2 regions of the Streptomyces chromofuscus genome follow, and region 2 is predicted to be linked to the other one. Evidence: riboswitches for the same ligand, from Rfam matches in the RefSeq annotation. Region 2 holds a riboswitch; the other holds the start of a gene.

Region 1 (9,214 bases), 4.4 Mb from region 2:
GCTGGGCAAGGCGCACGGGCACGCGCTGTACGCCATGGCGCTGGCCCGCGACGACCGGCCGGTGGTCGCCGAACGGGAGGCGAAGTCCGTGTCGGTCGAGGACACCTACGACGTGGACATCCACGACCGGGTCCGGGTCGGGCTGGAGGTGCAGCGGCTTGCCGACCGGTGCGTGCGCCGGCTGCGCGGGGCCGGGCTGTCGGGGCGGACGATCGTCCTGAAGGTACGGCGGTACGACTTCTCGACGCTGACCCGTTCCGAGACGCTGCGCGGGCCGACGGACGATCCGGCGGTGGTGCGGGAGGCTGCGGCACGGCTGCTGGAGTCCGTGGACACGACAGGGGGTGTGCGGCTGCTCGGGGTGGGGGTGACCGGGCTGGCCGACTACACGCAGGAAGATCTCTTCGCTCAGGCGGCGGGGGAGCGGGCCGAGGGAGGCGAGGACGACATCGCTGAGGAGGCGGAGACGGAGGAGGCCGAGCCCGTCGAGCGGCGGTGGGCTGCCGGGCACGACGTGCGGCACGCCGAGTACGGGCACGGGTGGGTGCAGGGCAGCGGGCTGGGCAGGGTGACCGTGCGGTTCGAGACGCCCGACTCGGAGCCCGGGCGGGTACGGACCTTCCGGATCGACGATCCCGCGCTGGAGCCGGCGGAGCCGCTGCCGCTGGTTGCGCGAAGACCCGAGCCGCAGGGCTGAGCCGTGCAGGTCACGTCTCCTCCGAGCCGGCCAGCTTGCCGAACTCGCGGTCCGGGAGCGCCGGAGGAGCGGCCACGTCGAGGCCGTAGTGGTGGTAGAGCTGGAGTTCCTGCTCGGGGGAGAGATGCCGGCCCACGCCGAAGTCGGGGGCGTCCTTGATCAGGGCGCGGTCGAAGGGGACGTGCAGACTGCCGTCGATCAGCTCGCTGGGCTCCAGTGGCACGAAGGCGTCCCTGCTGAACAGGCCCGTCCGTATGGCGGCCCACTCCGGGACACCCGTCGCGTCGTCGAGGTAGACCTCGTCGATGGTGCCGATCTTGGTGCCGTGGCGGTCGAATGCCTTGCGGCCGATCAGGTTGCGCGGATCGATGTCGGTCTGCACGGGCCCTCCACTGGCTAGCACCTCATCCGTAAGCACTACGAAAGAGCACAATGCGGAAGGCGGCCACTCGAAGGTCCGGGCGTTGACCTCGCTGGTAGTCTGACAAACGGCTGCTGACCCCGTGCGGGAGAGTCCTCCGGACATCACCGGAGGCGCCGAAGGAGCAAATCCTCCCCGGAATCTCTCAGGCCCACGTACCGCACGGACGAGGTCACTCTGGAAAGCAGAGCGGGTGTCACGGCTCCCGCTCTCACCGACGGTGCAAGCCGGACGTCCCTCGGGCGGCCGGTGAAGCTCTCAGGTTGAGATGACAGAGGGGGAGGCCGTCGGGGCACCCGTGCCGTGGTGTCCCTCGAAGGTCGCGTCAGACCAGGAGGCCTCCGCAATGACCGCCCATCGCATTCCGCTCTCCGAACTCGAAGCGGGCATCCCCTTCGAGCAGCGCCACATCGGGCCCGACCAGGAGGCGCGGGCCAAGATGCTCGCGCAGGTCGGCTACGGCTCGCTCGACGAGCTCACCGCCGCCGCGGTACCGGATGTGATCAAGAACGCCGACGCCCTGGACCTGCCGGGCGCCCGCACCGAGGCCGAGGTGCTGCGCGAGCTGCGCTCCCTCGCCGACCGCAACCAGGTCCTGGGGTCCATGATCGGCCTCGGCTACTACGGGACGATCACCCCGCCCGTCGTCCTGCGCAACGTCATGGAGAACCCGGCCTGGTACACGGCGTACACCCCGTACCAGCCGGAGATCTCGCAGGGCCGCCTGGAGGCGCTGCTGAACTTCCAGACCGTGGTCGCCGACCTCACGGGCCTGCCGACCTCCGGCGCCTCCCTGCTGGACGAGGGCACGGCCGCGGCCGAGGCGATGGCGCTGTCCCGGCGCATGGGCAAGAACAAGAAGGGCCTGTTCCTGGTCGACGCGGACGCGCTGCCGCAGACCATCGCCGTGATCGAGACCCGCGCCGAGCCGACCGGCGTCGAGGTCGTCGTCGCCGACCTCAGCGAGGGCATCCCGGCCGACGTCGCCGAGCGTGAGATCAACGGCGTGCTGATTCAGTACCCGGGCGCCTCCGGCACCGTGCGCGACATCAAGCCGGTCATCGACCAGGCGCACGAGCTGGGCGCGCTCGTCACCGTCGCCGCCGACCTGCTGGCGCTGACGCTGCTGAAGTCGCCGGGTGAGCTGGGCGCCGACATCGCGGTCGGCACGACGCAGCGGTTCGGTGTGCCGATGGGCTTCGGCGGGCCGCACGCCGGTTACATGGCGGTCCAGGAGAAGTTCGCGCGCAGCCTGCCCGGGCGGCTCGTGGGCGTGTCCGTCGACGCCGACGGGAACAAGGCCTACCGGCTCGCACTGCAGACGCGTGAGCAGCACATCCGGCGCGAGAAGGCGACCAGCAACATCTGCACCGCGCAGGTGCTGCTGGCGGTGATGGCCGGGATGTACGCGGTGTACCACGGGCCCGAGGGCCTGAAGGGCATCGCGCGGCGCACGCACCGGTACGCCGCGATCCTCGCCGCGGGCCTCCGGGTCGGCGGCGTCGAGATCGTCGACGGCGCCTACTTCGACACCGTCACCACGCGAGTGCCGGGGCGTGCGGCCGAGGTCGTCGCCGCCGCGCGCGAGAACGGTGTCAACCTGCGGCTCGTGGACGCCGACCACGTCTCCATGGCCTGCGACGAAACCACCACGCGGGCCGAACTGGCCGCCGTGTGGGCCGCGTTCGGCGTCGCGGGGGACATCGAGGCGCTGGACGGCGTCGCGGAGGACGCGCTGCCGGGCGGGCTGCTGCGCACCGACGACTACCTGACCCACCCGGTCTTCCACCAGCACCGCTCCGAGACCGCGATGCTGCGCTACCTGCGCCGGCTAGCCGACCGCGACTACGCGCTCGACCGCGGCATGATCCCGCTGGGCTCCTGCACCATGAAGCTCAACGCGACCACGGAGATGGAGCCGGTCACCTGGCCGGAGTTCGGGCAGATGCATCCGTTCGCGCCCGCCGAGCAGGCCCAGGGATACCTGACGCTCATTCGTGAGCTGGAGGACCGTCTCGCCGAGGTCACCGGGTACGACAAGGTGTCGTTGCAGCCCAACGCGGGCTCGCAGGGCGAGCTGGCCGGACTGCTCGCCGTGCGCGGGTACCACCGGGCCAACGGCGACGAGCAGCGGACCGTGTGTCTGATCCCGTCGTCGGCGCACGGCACGAACGCCGCGAGCGCCGTCATGGCCGGGATGAAGGTCCTCGTCGTGAAGACCGCCGAGGACGGCGAGATCGACGTCGAGGACCTGCGGGCGAAGATCGAGCAGTACCGCGACGAGCTGTCGGTGCTGATGATCACCTACCCGTCCACGCACGGTGTGTTCGAGGAGCACGTCGCCGACATCTGCGCCCAGGTGCACGACGCCGGCGGGCAGGTGTACGTCGACGGGGCCAACCTCAACGCGCTGGTGGGGCTGGCGAAGCCGGGTCACTTCGGGGGCGACGTCTCCCACCTCAACCTGCACAAGACGTTCTGCATCCCGCACGGCGGCGGTGGGCCGGGCGTCGGCCCGGTGGCCGTACGGTCGCACCTGGCGCCGTACCTGCCGAACCACCCCCTGCAGCCCGAGGCCGGGCCGGAGACCGGGGTGGGGCCGATCTCGGCCGCGCCGTGGGGGTCGGCGGGCATTCTGCCGATCTCCTGGGCCTACGTGCGGCTCATGGGCGGCGAAGGGCTGAAGCGGGCCACGCAGGTGGCCGTGCTGAGCGCCAACTACATCGCCAAGCGGCTGGAGCCGCACTACCCGGTGCTGTACACCGGTCCGGGCGGGCTGGTCGCGCACGAGTGCATCATCGATCTGCGGCCGTTGACCAAGGCGACGGGCGTGAGCGTCGACGACGTGGCCAAGCGGCTGATCGACTACGGGTTCCACGCGCCGACGATGTCGTTCCCGGTGGCCGGGACGCTGATGATCGAGCCGACCGAGTCCGAGGACCTGACCGAACTCGACCGGTTCTGCGACGCGATGATCGCGATTCGGGCGGAGATCGAGAAGGTCGGGGCGGGCGAGTGGCCGGCCGACGACAACCCGCTGCGGAACGCTCCGCACACCGCCGCCGCGCTGGGTGGCGCGTGGGAGCACGCGTACTCGCGTGACGAGGCCGTCTTCCCGGGCGGGGTGTCGGTGGCCGACAAGTACTGGCCGCCGGTGCGGCGCATCGACCAGGCGTTCGGTGACCGGAACCTGGTGTGTTCCTGCCCGCCGTTGGACGCGTACGAGGACTGAGGCGGCGCGGGCCGACGACGGCCGCGGCAGGCCGGCCCCTGACGAGGGCTGAGGCCGGCCGGCGCGTCGGCGCGGGTCCAGGCACGTGAACGAGGGCTCCCGTTGAGGGAGCCCTCGTCGCGTTTCAGGCGGGGTAGGCGTGTGTCTGGGTGGCCTTGACCGCGGCCCAGACCAAGGCGCCGGGGTGCAGGTCGAGTTCCGCGGCGGCGACCGTGGTGAGGTCGGCGGTGAGGGGGAGTTCGCCGGTGAGGGCGGCGCGGATCTGGTCGCCGTGGGTCTCCAGGCCGGCGACCTCGCAGCGCCAGAGGTTGCGGGCGCTGGAGGCGGTGGGGCGGTCGCGGTAGAGGGTCACCGCGCTCGGGGGGAAGGCGACGAAGACGGCGCCCTTCAGGTCCTCGGTCGTGGTGAGCGCGGGGCCGGCTTCCAGGTGGACCGTGTGGCCCTCGGCGGTGCCCTTGTAGAGGTTGAGGCCGACCAGCTGGGCCACGTAGTCGGTGCGGGGGCGGCGAGCGATCTCGGAGGGGGTGCCCTCCTGGACGACGCTGCCGTGTTCGACGACGATCAGGCGGTCGGCCAGGACCATGGCGTCCAGCGGGTCGTGGGTGACGAGTACGGCCACCGCCTCGAAGTCGGCGAGGTGGCGTCGGAGTTGGGCGCGCACCTCCAGACGGGTGCGGGCGTCGAGGGCGGCGAGCGGTTCGTCCAGGAGGAGCAGCCGGGGCCGGGTGGCCAGGGCGCGGGCGAGGGCGACGCGTTGAGCCTGGCCGCCGGAGAGATGCCGGGGTCTCGCGGAGGCGTGGGCGGTCAGGCCCATGCGGGCCAGCCATGCGGCTGCCTCGGCGCGGGCCTGTGGCTTGGTGGCGCCGTGACAGCGGGGGCCGAAGGCGACGTTGTCCAGGGCCGTGAGGTGGGGGAAGAGGAGGTAGTCCTGGAAGACGACGCCGATCGGGCGGGACTCGGGGGGTGTGTCGTGCAGGTCGGTGCCGTCCAGGTGGAGGTCGCCGGCGGTGAGGGGAGTCAGGCCGGCCAGGGCGCGCAGGGCGGTGGTCTTGCCCGCGCCGTTGGGACCCAGGAGGGCCACCACTTCGCCGGGCGTGGCGGTGAGCGTGATGTCCAGCCGGAAGGGGGGGTGGTCGACGACCAGGTGGGCGTGCAGGCCCTCCGTGCGGGGGCGGGTGGGTGTCGTGTCGTCGACGTCGGTCATGGCGTGGGTGTCCTGGCGGTGGGTGTGCGGGGTGGGTGTTCCCAGGCCAAGTGTGCGGCGGGACCGCCCGCGGCCATGGCGGCTGCGGCGGCGGAGGGGGCGTTCATGAGGGCGTGATCCAGCGGTCCTTGAGGGCTGCGAGTACGGCGATGGAGACCGTGAGGAGGACCAGGCTGAGGGCGATCGCCGCCGCCGGGTCGTTCTGGAGGGCCAGGTAGACCGCAAGGGGCATGGTCTGGGTGCGGCCGGGGAAGTTGCCGGCGAAGGTGATCGTCGCGCCGAACTCGCCGAGGGCGCGGGCCCAGGCCAGGACCGAGCCCGCCGCGATGCCGGGGGCGATCAGGGGCAGGGTGACGCGGCGGAACGCCGTGAAGCGGGAGGCGCCCAGGGTCGTGGCCGCCTCCTCGTAGCGGGGGTCGGCGGCGCGCAGGGTGCCCTCGACGCTGATGACGAGGAACGGCATCGCCACGAACGTCTCCGCGATCACCACGCCCGCCGTCGTGAACGGCAGGGTGATCCCGAACCACGCGTCGAGCCACTGCCCGACCACGCCGTTGCGGCCGAGCGCGAGGAGGAGGGCCACGCCGCCGACCACCGGCGGCAGGACCAGCGGCAGGGTCACCAGGGCCCGGACCAGGCCGCGGCCGGGGAAGTCCGTGCGGGCCAACAGCCAGGCCAGCGGGACGCCGATGACCAGGCTCAGCGCGGTCGCCATCGTGGCGCAGACCAGGGAGAGCCGCAGGGCCTGCCAGACGCCGGGGCTGGTGAGCTGTCCGGGCAGGGTGCTCCACGGTGTGCGGATGAGGAGGGCGACGAGCGGGAGCAGCAGGAACGCCAGGCCCAGCAGGGCGGGCAGGAGCAGGGCGAGCGGTACCGTCCGCGGACGCGGTCCCGTGCGGGTGCGACCGCCCTCCAGGGTGGCGGCGGACTTCCTCATGGCTCGAGGAACCCGGCCTCGGTCAGCACCTTCTGGCCGTCGGCCGACTTCACCAGGTCGATGAAGGCCTGCGCCGCCTCGGCGTTGGGCGCGTCCTCGAGCAGGGCGATCGGGTAGTCGTTGACGGCGTCGGCCGACTCGGGGAAGTCCACGCCCTCCACCTTGTCACCGGCCGCCCGCACGTCGGTCTTGTAGACGACGGCGGCGTCGGCCTCCTTCAGCTCGACCTTCGTCAGGGCGCTCTTGACGTCCTGCTCGTAGGAGACCGGCGTGAGCTTGAGCTTGCCGGCGTCCAGTGCCTTCCTGGCGGCGGCGCCGCACGGCACGGACTCGTCGCACAGGACGACCTTCAGACCGGACTGGGTGAGGTCCTTGAGGGAGGAGATGTTGTCGGGGTTGCCCGGCAGGGTGGCGATCTCCAGCTGGTTGCGGACGAAGGTGGCGGGGGTGCCGGACGTGCCGCCGGCGTCGGTGACGACCTTCATCGTCTTGGGGCTGGCCGACGCGAAGACGTCCGCCGGGGCGCCGCCCGTGATGCTCGCGGCCAGCGAGTCGCTGCCACCGAAGCTGAAGGTGACCTTCGTCCCCGGGTGCCGCTGCTCGAACCGCTCGCCCAGCTTCGTGAAGCCCTCCTCGAGGGAGGCGGCGGCGAAGACGGTGACCGTGCCGGAGGGGTTCGCGGGGGCCGCGGCGGAGGAACCCGACTTCGCGGTGGCGTTCGTGTCGGACGAGGAGGCGCAGGCGCTCAGGGCGAGCAGCAGGGCGGCTCCCGCGCCGCCCGCCCGAAGGGTGCGGCGGCTCCGGCGGGTGGACAGGGTCTGCACGGGGCGACTCCTCGGCTGCTCGCTGTCGGGGATGAGCGCGAGCGGCTTCCCGGGAAAGCGATCGGCGCAACGCCGCGGGAACGTCGCGGGACAGCGGCCCCTCGCGGGAAGCGGCCGTTCGGGCTCATCCGATACGCCGATGATACTGGCGCAGATGCAAGTCGAAAGTCCTCGGTCGTATCGCATGAGCGGGGAAAGCCGGGGATGGATGATCGCATGTGCGAGGTGGCAGGGTACTCAGGCGCGGTCGATGTGCACGTTCGTCGACTTCACGCGGGCCGTGGCTTCCATGCCGACCTCCAGGCCCAGCTCCTCGACGGCCTCGCGGGTGAGGAGCGAGACCAGGCGGTGCGGGCCGGCCTGGATCTCGACCTGGGCGGCGACGTCGCCGAGCTTGATCGCGGTCACGATGCCGGGGAAGGCGTTGCGGGCCGAGGTGTACGGGGGCTCCTCCTCGCCGCTTCCCGTCCGGGCGAGTTCGACCGAGAACGCGGCCAGGTCGCGGCCGTCGATGAGCCGACGTCCGCTGTCGTCGCGGTGGGTGGCGACCCGGCCCGCGTCCGCCCAGCGGCGTGCGGTGTCGGGGCTCACGCCGAGGAGCCGTGCGGCCTGGCCGATCGTGTAGGAGTGCATGCCGGTCACGATAGGGCGGCGAGCGGAGACGGGGGTCCAGGGGTTGGCCGCCGGTCGTCCCGGTGGACCTCACCCGGTCTGCACCCGTGGGTGGCCCTCACCCCGTATGCACCCGCGGTCGCCGGGTCACGTCCGGTTCCGCCTCGCGCAGGACCTCTCGGGTGACCGGGGCCACCTCGCCCTGACCGAAGAGGAAGAAGCGCAGGAAGTTGGCGAACGGGTTGCCCTCGGTCCATTCGAAGTAGATGTGCGGGGTGCGGCCCGTGGTGTCGCGGACGTGCAGGAGCAGGGCGGCGAGGGCGTTGGGGACGGAGGAGGACTCGAGGGTCAGGACCCGGTACCGGTCGTGCATGACCGTGCCGTGGACCGTGAGGCCGGCCTCGAACTCGGACGGGTCGGTCACCGTGACCTCCACGAAGACGAAGTCCTCCTGGGCGGCGACGTCGGTGTCCCGGCGGATCTGCTCGACCTTGGCGCGGTAGTCGGCGATGTCGCGGTTCTCGGGCTCGTTCGCGATGAAACGGATCTTGCGGCTGGCGATGTCCCGGACGAACCGTTCCGCCATGGGGTCCAGCGTCACGCTGGTGACCCGCAGCTCGAAGGCCCGGGCCAGCCGGGACGCCAGGGAAAGGATCATGATGCCCGCGATGAAGCAGGCGCCGATCTTCACACCGTCCGGGCGCTCGATGACGTTCACGACCGTGGTGTAGACGAACACCGTCGAGATCACCCCGAAGGCGATGGTCCAGTGCCGTTCTGCGGCTCTGCGCGCGGCGATGGTCACCGCGATCGCGGCGGAGCTGATCAGCACCAGCACGCCGGTGGCGTACGCGCCGCCCTGCGCGTCGACGTCGGCGTTGAAGATCCAGGTGACCAGGAAGGCGACCAGGGTGAACACGATGACCATGGGGCGGACCGCCCGCGCCCAGTGCGGGGCCATGCCGTAGCGGGGGAGGTAGCGGGGCATCAGGTTGAGCAGTCCCGCCATCGCCGAGGCGCCGGCGAACCACAGGATGGCGATGGTCGAGACGTCGTACACCGTGCCGAAGGCGTTGCCGAGGTACTCGTGCGCCAGAAACGCCAGCGCACGGCCGTTGGCCTGGCCGCCCTCCTCGAACTCGCGCGCCGGGATGAGCAGGGTGGTGATGAAGCTGGTCGTGATCAGGAAGCAGCTCATGATCAGGGCGGCGGTGGTGAGAAGCTTCTTGGTGCCGTGGATCCGGCCCTTCGGGTGCTGCTCGGTGTCGCCGATGTCGCCCTTGACGT
Region 2 (9,214 bases):
GTTGGCGTGCTCGGCGCCGAACAGCTCCTTGACGCGGTCGATCGCGATCTGCTCGACCACGTCGACGTGCTCGCAGCCGCCGTAGTAGCGGCGGCCGGGGTAGCCCTCGGCGTACTTGTTGGTCAGGACCGAGCCCTGCGCCTCCATGACCGCCACGGGGGCGAAGTTCTCCGAGGCGATCATCTCGAGCGTGGACTGCTGGCGGTGCAGCTCGGCGTCGACGGCCGCCGCGACGGCCGGGTCGAGCTCGTGCAGGGGGGTGTTGAGGACGGACATCTCGCTACGACTCCTCAGCCGGCGGTGTGGGCGGCGTACTCGTCGGCGGAGAGCAGCTCGGCCGGCTCCTCCGCGATGCGCACCTTGAACAGCCAGCCGCCCTCGAAGGGGGCGGAGTTCACCAGGGACGGGTCGTTCACCACGTCCTCGTTGATCTCGGTGACCTCACCGGTGACCGGGGAGTAGAGGTCGCTGACCGACTTGGTCGACTCCAGCTCGCCGCAGGTCTCGCCCGCGGTCACCTGGGAGCCCACCTCGGGGAGCTGGGCGTAGACGACGTCACCGAGGGCGTTCGCGGCGAACTCGGTGATGCCGACCGTCGAGACGCCGTCCTCGGCGGCCGACAGCCACTCGTGCTCCTTGCTGTAGCGCAGCTGCTGGGGGTTGCTCATGGCCTGAATTCTCCTGTACGCGCGGGAGTGCTGGTGAATGGGGGACTGCTGGTACTGCCTGTGAGCAGGCGAAACGTGTGCCGGGTCACGGAGGGCCCGAGCCCAGTGTCTACTTCTGGCGCTTGTAGAACGGCAGCGCCACGACCTCGTACGGCTCGTGGGTGCCCCGGATGTCCACGCCGACGCCCGGCGTGCCCGGCGCCGCGTGCGCGGCGTCGACGTACGCCATCGCGATGGGCTTGCCCAGCGTGGGGGAGGGGGCGCCGGAGGTGACCTCGCCGATCACCTCGCCGCCGGCGACCACGGCGTACCCGGCGCGCGGGACGCGGCGGCCCTCGGCGACCAGGCCGACGAGGACGCGCGGCGGGCTGGCCTCCGCGCGGGCGGCGGCCTCGGCGAGGGCCTCGCGGCCGACGAAGTCGCCCTCCTTGTCGAACTTCACCACCCGGCCGAGCCCCGCGTCGAAGGGGGTGAGGGAGGTGGACAGCTCATGCCCGTACAGCGGCATGCCCGCCTCCAGGCGCAGGGTGTCCCGGCAGGACAGGCCGCACGGGACGAGGCCGGCGCCCGCGCCCGCCTCGGTCAGCGCCTCCCACAACGCCACGGCGTGCTCCGGCTGCACGAACAGCTCGAAGCCGTCCTCGCCGGTGTACCCGGTGCGGGCGATCAGCGCCGGGACGCCCGCGACGGTGCCGGGCAGGCCGGCGTAGTACTTCAGTCCGTCGAGGTCGGCGTCGGTCAGCTGCTTGAGGATGCCGGGGGACTCGGGGCCCTGCACGGCGATCAGCGCGTAGGCGTCCCGGTCGTCGCGCACGGCGGCGTCGAAGCCCTCCGCGCGCTCCGTCAGGGCGTCCAGGACCGTCTGCGCGTTGCTCGCGTTGGCGACGACCATGTACTCGGTCTCGGCGAGCCGGTAGACGATCAGGTCGTCGAGGATGCCGCCGTCCGCCCGGCAGATCATGGTGTAGCGGGCGCGGCCCACGCCGACGGAGGCGATGTTGCCGACGAGCGCGTGATTGAGGAGCCGGGCCGCCTGCGGGCCGGTGACCGTGATCTCACCCATGTGCGACAGGTCGAACAGCCCGGCCTTCGTGCGCACCGCCAGGTGCTCGTCGCGCTCGGAGCCGTAGCGCAGGGGCATGTCCCAGCCGGCGAAGTCGGTCATGGTCGCGCCCAGCGAACGATGCAGGGCATCGAGCGCGGTGCGACGGGGTGCGGTGCTGCTCATCGGTCGTTCTCCCAAGGCATGACGGCGAGGTCGTTCCTCCCCATCTGTCATCGGAACCTGAGAGGTTCGCCATGACCACCCCTGACGGACGGTGACCAGGACTTGCACCTTGGGTGGAGCCACTGCGGCAGCAGCCCGCTTTTCAGATGTGCCTCGCCCGCGCGGTAACGGGGCCTGAGAGATTCAAGGGAGGGACTTGCTCCTTCGGCGTCCCAGTCACGACGTGCCTGGGAACTCTCCCGCGCGGATTCAAGCGGCCGGTATGCAGTTGGCGCGCTCATCATTGCACGCATCACCGCGGGGCGGCAGGGGGATCTTTCACGGGGGACCTGCCACAGGGGGTGCACATGCCCACAGGAGGACACACAGCGTCCACAGGCGGGCACAGTGTGCTGTAGCAGGCCTGTTGCGGGAAGCGGACGGAAACGCGAGACGCCGCGTATTACGTTCTCTTTACACTCGACGGGGACGGGAACTCGTGAACCGCCCCAGGGGAGGACGATCACGGTGAACAGGACCACGGCCTACGCGACCACCGCGGGCCTCGCACTGCCCGAGCAGCCGACCGCCCCGGCCCGGGAGGCGGGCGCCGCGCTGCCGTCCCCCGTGGTCCGCGACCTGCGCGAGCGCGCGGGCCGCAGCCCGCACGCCCTGCTCTTCGGCCCCCGCGACCTCGTCGTGATCACCGGCCTGCCGGGCAGCGGCAAGTCCACCCTGATGCGGCGGGCGGTCCGCGGCCGGCGCATCGACTCCCAGGACACCCGCGACCGCTGGGACGGCCGTACGCCGCCCTGGCTGCCGTACGCGGTGTACCGCCCCCTCGTGCGCCTCGCGCACTACGCCGGCCTGCGCCGCGCCGTGCGTACCGGCGAGGGCGTCGTCGTCCACGACTGCGGTACGCAGGCCTGGGTGCGCGCCTGGCTGGCCCGCGAGGCCCGCCGCCGCGGCGGCACCCTGCACCTGCTGCTGCTCGACGTCACCGCCGAGCAGGCCCTGGCCGGCCAGCGCGAACGCGGCCGCGGCGTCTCGCGGTACGCGTTCCTGCGCCACCGCCGCGCCGCCGGCCGCCTGCTGCGGCGCACCGAACGCGGCGCCCTGCCGCGCGGCTGCGGCGCCGCGATCCTGCTCGACCGCGCGGCGGCCGACACGCTGACCCGCGTCGGCTTCACGGGCTGACCCCCACCGGACCGCGCGGTGGTGGCCTGCATGCTGGGCCGATGGGGTGTCACGGGCTGACAATCACCTGACCGCGCGGCGGGAGCACGCCGGGTCGCGTCGGCTTCACGGGCTGACCCCCACCGGACCGCGCGGTGGTGGCCTGCATGCTGGGCCGATGGGGTGTCACGGGCTGGCCATCACCTGACCGCGCGGCGGGAGCACGCCGGGTCGCGTCGGCTTCACGGGCTGACCCCCACCGGACCGCGCGGTGGTGGCCTGCATGCTGGGCCGATGGGGTGTCACGGGCTGACAATCACCTGACCGCGCGGCGGGAGCACGCCGGGTCGCATCGGCTTCACGGGCTGACCCCCACCCGAGCGCGCGGCGGTGGGGGCACACCGGGCCGGACCGGCCAGAGGTCCGACGCCTGCTCGACGGCGCGGCGGTGGGTACGCCGGGCGGTATCGGCCTCACGGGCGCCCACTGTCCGACACTCCGCCGCGTGCGGCCCCGCACCGGTCCGGCTTCACGGCCCGAGTCCGAGGCGGGGGTGGTCCGGCGCCGGTACGGTCCACCGGCTGCGGCCACGCCCGGTGCCCCGTGCCGGATCGTTGTGTGGGGCGACGCGGCGGGCGGGTTAGCCTTTTCAGCCGATGGCACTGGTACGGAGCAGGCGGTAGGCAGATGGACTTCCCGGAGGACATTCCGGCGCAGGCGCACCCGCATCCGCACGGCGGATGGCCCGGCAACGAGCTGGAGGAGGTGCTGTCGGCCTCCCTCGGTGTCCCGTCGGCCGGCGGCCGGATCGTCGAGGTGCTCGGCCGCAGCTTCGTGTGGGTGCCGCTGCCCAACGGCGGCGGCCCCCACAGCGGCCCCCTCGACCTGCCGAGCATGGAGATCGACGGCCAGGCCTACGTCCCGGTCTTCAGCTCCGAGGAACAGTTCCGCCAGGTCGTCGGCGCCCACATGTCGTACACCATCGCCCCCGCTGTCGAGTTCGCCCGCGGCCTGCCCCCGCAGGCGGGCATCGCGGTGAACCCCGGCGGCGTCGTCGGCATCCCGCTCCCCCCGGCCGCGGTCGCCGAACTCGGCCGCGCCGGCCGCACCCCCCTCGACGGCCCCGCGAGCGGTGGCCGGGTCCGCCTCTTCCAGCCCGACTGGCAGGACGACCCGGTGGACTTCCTCACGGCGGCGTCCGCGGAGTTCGAGTCGATCGGCGTCGTGACCACGGCCCGCCGCTGCCTGGCGGCGATCGAGACGGCCGACCCGGTGATGTTCGTGGGCGTCGAACTCTCCCAGTGGGAAGGGGACCTGCGCGCCGCACCCCTGGACGCCCTGGGCCGCGCCCTGGGCAGCACTCCCGTGCGATGGCCGGTCAACCTGGTCCTGATGGACGTGGCCCAGGACCCGGTGGTCACCTGGATGCGGGAGCGGGTGCGCCCCTTCTACCAGCGGAGCCGGTGAAACACCTCCGCGGACGGCGGACCCGGGGGCGCGGGGAGCCGCGCGACCAGCAACGGACGACCCGCGCTCGCCGAAACGAGACAGTCCCCGAGTCGGTGGGCGCCCTTAAGCTAGGGTCACGGCTCGAAAAGGGCGTTGCACGAAGGGGCGGTAAACAGTGAGCGCGAGCGGCACGGGCACGGCCGCGGCCGGCCAGGTCGAGCACATGCTGCGCCAGGTGACGCCGGGGCGCCACGACGCCTACGAGGCACTCCTGCGCGCCCTCGCGACCCCCCACTCCGGCCAGGTCTGGATGCTGCTGTGGCACGGTCAGGCCGGCAGCCCCGACGCCCAGTACGGGAACATGGAGGTCGACGGCTACGGCTACGCCCCCTGCGTCACCTCGGCCCAGGAGCTGTCGGCCAGCGGCTGGAACCGCTCGTACGAGGTGGTCGACGGCCTGGACGTGGCCCGCACCCTCTACCCCGACCACTACGGGATCTGGCTGAACCCGCACGCCCCCGGCGGCGGCGTCGGCATCCCCTGGCTGGATCTGCGCCGCATCGCCACCGGCCTCGACCGCCAGCCCGCCGGCCCCCTGCGGCTGTCGGAACCCGCCATCCAGATCCCGCAGTTCTACGCCCTGCTGTCGCAGAACGCCCACCGCACCCCGGCCGTCCGCTCGCTGCGCCGCGCCTGGGTCCAGCCCGCGCTCGGCGCGCCGTACCTCGCCATCGGCCTCGACGTGTACGACACCTCCCCGCCCGCCGTGGACTCGGTGCGAGCGATGATGCAGCAGTCGATCGGCGCGGTCCCGGACGGACTGCCGGTGTCGACGGTCGCGATGTCCGACGAGTACGACCCGGTCGCGATGTGGCTGCGCGCCAACGCCCGCCCCTTCTACGACCGAGAGGCCCACGCGGGCCCGTCCCAGGCCGCCCGCGGGTACGGGTATCCACCGTCCAACTGAGCACTGGCCTCTTCTGGACCGCTCCATCATCAACCGCGGCGTCGGCAGATGCAGAATTCCATGTCCTTGAGTGGGCCACGGGTCGGTACCTGGAGTTGTCGCGCTCTGTGCGGATGTTGAACCGCTGGTACGCGGCCTTGGGAGTCGTGCAGCCGTAGTGCTTGCCCTTGGCTTCCCCGACCTTGGCGGAGTTGTACTTGCCGGTCGTCCCCGCGGGGGCTGTCCCTGGACCGCGACCATCATGCCGGTCAGGAGGGCCGCAGCAGCCCATGTCGCGCCCGCATTGCGCTTCCACTCTTCTTGCATGCTGGTTCCCGTGTCTCCGGGAGCGCCAGGGTTTTTCGGCGCCCAACAGTTGATCCGTGCAGTGCGTCGAGTGAGACGTGACCAGCGGATGGATGTCGGGATTGCGGTGGGATACGGGATCTGACCGAACTTGATCGGTCGATGTGGCCACGTAGAGGCGGGGGGGGGGAGCGAAAGGGCCGGCCGCGCGCCGTCAGTGTGCCCGGACGTTCGGGTCGACAGTCTCCGTCCCCCTCCACGGGCCGTCGATTCGACCCGTCGGCCACGGGTAAGGGACCCTAACAGGCCCTATGTGCAACTCCCGGCTGTGTGCGGCAAGTTCATCGCGCCTACCCTTGATGTACCGGTAGCTTCCCATTTATCGAGTGTTCAGATCTCAGGTAGGTATCACCGCTATGCGGACTGTTCTCGGGCGCCGGTCCCGTCTGTAGTGTTCAGGCGGTCAACATTGCATTCCCCTCAGCGGAACCCGGAGTGGCCGACCTATGCGCATACTCAGATCCCGCGCCGCCAGGGCGATCACGGCCGCGTTGGCGGTCGGTCTGATCGCCACCGGCTGTGCCAGTGAGCGAGACAAGGAAGACTCGAAGGGGGAGAAGGACACCTTCGTGTTCGGCGCCCCCGGCGACCCGAGCTCGCTGGACCCTGCGCTCGCGAGCGACGGCGAGACCTTCCGGGTCACCCGCCAGGCCTTCGAGGCGCTGCTCGAGCACGAGTCGGGCGGCAGCAAGCTCGTCGGCGGCCTCGCCGAGACCTGGGAGAGCAACGACGCGGGCACCGTGTGGACCTTCAACCTCCGCAAGGGCGTGAAGTTCCACGACGGTGAAGCGTTCAACGCCGCGGCCGTGTGCGCCAACTACGACCACTGGTTCAACTGGAAGGGCACCTACCAGTCCAGCGCGGTCTCGTACTACTGGCAGACCATCATGGGCGGCTTCGCGAAGAACGAGGACAAGGAGACGCCGGAGGCGAACTACAAGTCCTGCACCGCGAAGGACGAGAACACCGCCGTCATCGAGGTCAAGAAGCCTTCCGCCAACCTCCCCGGCGGCTTCTCCCTGCAGGCCCTGGCCATCCACTCGCCGAAGGCCCTCAAGGCGTACGAGGCCCAGGAGGCGACCGCCAAGGGCGACGCGATCACCTACCCCAAGTACAGCCAGGAGGCCGGCACGGTCGCCGGTACCGGCCCGTACAAGATCACGAAGTGGAACAAGGGCAACAAGGAAGTCACCCTTCAGCGCTTCGACGACTACTGGGGTGAGAAGGCCAAGGTCAAGAACCTGGTCATTCGCACCATCGACACCGAGGACGGCCGCCGGCAGGCGCTGCAGGCCGGCGACATCGACGGGTACGACCTGGTGGCGCCCGCCGACGTCAAGACCCTCGAGGGCGAAGGCTTCCAGGTCCCGACCCGTGGCGTCTTCAACCTCTTCTACCTGGGCATGACCCAGGAGAAGAACCCGGCGCTGAAGAAGAAGGAAGTGCGCCAGGCGATCGCGCACGCCCTGGACCGGGAGAACCTGGTCAAGACCCAGCTGCCCGAGGGCGGCAAGGTGGCCACGCAGTTCATGCCGGACACCGTCGAGGGCTACTCCGAGGGCGTCAAGACCTACGCGTACGACACGGCCAAGGCCAAGAGCCTGCTGAAGGCCGCGGGCGAGAGCGGCCTCAAGATCGAGTTCTGCTACCCGACCGAGGTCACCCGCCCGTACATGCCTGCTCCGCAGGACCTGTTCGAGCTGATGAAGGCCGACCTGGAGAAGGCCGGCATCACGGTCACGCCGAAGCCCATGAAGTGGGCCCCGGACTACCTGGACGCCACCGAGGCCGGCTCCTGCGCCCTGCACATGCTGGGCTGGACCGGTGACTTCAACGACGGCTACAACTTCATCGGCACCTGGTTCGCCGAGTACGACAAGCAGTGGGGCTTCCGGAACAAGGCGCTCTTCGACGCGGTGAACGCCGGCTCGAAGGTCGCCGACGAGGCCGAGCGCACCGCCGCGTACAAGAAGGCCAACGAGGCCATCATGGCGTACCTGCCGGGCGTGCCGATCTCGTCCTCGCCGCCCGCCATCGCCTTCGCCAAGAACGTCAACCCGCCGAAGGTCTCCCCGCTCACTCAGGAGAACTTCGCGGAAATCTCCTTCAAGTAAGCATCAGGCACGGTGAACGGGTCCGTCCGGCTGCTGACCTCGGCGGCCGGGCGGACCTGTTCGTGACGGCACATACGTAAGAAAGGGGCATGCGGGGTGCTGCGTCTCGTCGTACGAAGACTGCTCCAGCTCATACCCACCCTGCTCGGCCTGTCGGTTCTGCTGTTCCTCTGGCTCAACCGGCTGCCCGGCGGACCCGCCTCAGCGATCCTGGGGGAGAGGGCCACCGAGGCCGAAGTGGCGCGCATCAATCGCGCGTTGGGGCTCGACCAGCCCCTGTACATCCAGTACTGGCGCTTCCTGAAGCGAATCGCCGAACTCGACCTGGGTACCTCCGTGCAGACCGGACAGCCGGTCTGGGACGAGTTCACGCTGCGCTTCCCCGCCACCGTCGAACTCTCCGTCGCCGCGATGATCATCGCCATCGTGGTCGGTGTTCCGCTGGGTTACTTCGCCGCCCGCAAGCGGGGCGGCTGGCTGGACGTCACCGCCGTCTCCGGCTCACTCGTCGGGATCTGCGTCCCCGTCTTCTTCCTCGCCCTCATCCTCAAGGGCATCTTCGCCGTCAACCTGGGCCTCTTCCCCAGCTACGGCCGCCAGTCCACCGGCATCAACGCCACCGACGTGACCGGATTCGCCGTCCTGGACGGCCTGCTCACCGGTGAGTTCGACGCCTCCTGGGACGCGATCAGCCACCTGGTGCTGCCGGCCATCACGCTGGCCTCCATCCCTCTCGCGGTCATCGTCCGCATGACCCGGGCCAGCGTCCTGGAGGTGCTGGGCGAGGACTACGTCCGAACCGCCGAGTCCAAGGGCCTGCGCCGACGGGTCGTCCGCGAACGGCACGTACTGCGCAACGCCATGCTGCCCGTGGTCACCGCGGTCGGCCTGCTGACCGGCTCGCTGCTCTCAGGGGCCGTCCTCACCGAGTCCGTGTTCTCCTTCGGCGGTATCGGCTCCTTCATCCGGACCGCGATCGACGGGCGCGATTACCCGGTGCTGGTCGGTTTCATCATGTTCATCGCGATCACGTACGTCCTGATCAACCTGCTCGTGGACGTGGCGTACAGCCTCATCGACCCGAGAGTGCGGGTGCACTGAAGTGAGCACCACAAAGACCGAGAAGATCCAGCGCCTCGCGGAGCTCACCGCACACAACGAGTCGACGACCGGCGCGAGCCTGTGGCGGGAAGCCTTCCGCCGGCTCAAGTCGAGCAAGATGGCGATCATCGGTGCCGCCATCGTCGCCGTCTTCGTCGTCCTCGCCGTCGTCGGCCCGTGGGTCGCC

Evidence for each region. A riboswitch is a leader RNA that binds a small molecule or an ion and turns the genes downstream of it on or off. The one in region 2 is predicted to bind glycine.
Region 1: another riboswitch for glycine. It lies ahead of gcvP (aminomethyl-transferring glycine dehydrogenase); the one in region 2 lies ahead of gcvT (glycine cleavage system aminomethyltransferase GcvT).

The regions. Positions count from the first base shown of each region.
Region 1 covers NZ_CP063374.1:1,314,319-1,323,532, reverse strand. Annotated here, with positions in the region: partial or broken gene IPT68_RS05955 (DNA polymerase IV) at 1-786, shown strand, start outside; gene IPT68_RS05950 (PRC-barrel domain-containing protein) at 708-1,079, opposite strand; glycine riboswitch at 1,194-1,289, shown strand; gene gcvP (aminomethyl-transferring glycine dehydrogenase) at 1,465-4,350, shown strand; gene IPT68_RS05940 (ABC transporter ATP-binding protein) at 4,475-5,554, opposite strand; gene IPT68_RS05935 (ABC transporter permease) at 5,658-6,491, opposite strand; gene modA (molybdate ABC transporter substrate-binding protein) at 6,488-7,315, opposite strand; gene IPT68_RS05925 (TOBE domain-containing protein) at 7,553-7,948, opposite strand; gene IPT68_RS05920 (APC family permease) at 8,046-9,214, opposite strand, start outside.
Region 2 covers NZ_CP063374.1:5,733,237-5,742,450, forward strand. Annotated here, with positions in the region: gene glyA (serine hydroxymethyltransferase) at 1-276, opposite strand, end outside; gene gcvH (glycine cleavage system protein GcvH) at 291-668, opposite strand; gene gcvT (glycine cleavage system aminomethyltransferase GcvT) at 778-1,896, opposite strand; glycine riboswitch at 1,931-2,048, opposite strand; glycine riboswitch at 2,049-2,148, opposite strand; gene IPT68_RS25960 (AAA family ATPase) at 2,404-3,072, shown strand; gene IPT68_RS25965 (enhanced serine sensitivity protein SseB) at 3,739-4,518, shown strand; gene IPT68_RS25970 (enhanced serine sensitivity protein SseB C-terminal domain-containing protein) at 4,676-5,467, shown strand; gene IPT68_RS25975 (ABC transporter substrate-binding protein) at 6,259-7,926, shown strand; gene IPT68_RS25980 (ABC transporter permease) at 8,023-9,027, shown strand; gene IPT68_RS25985 (ABC transporter permease) at 9,029-9,214, shown strand, end outside.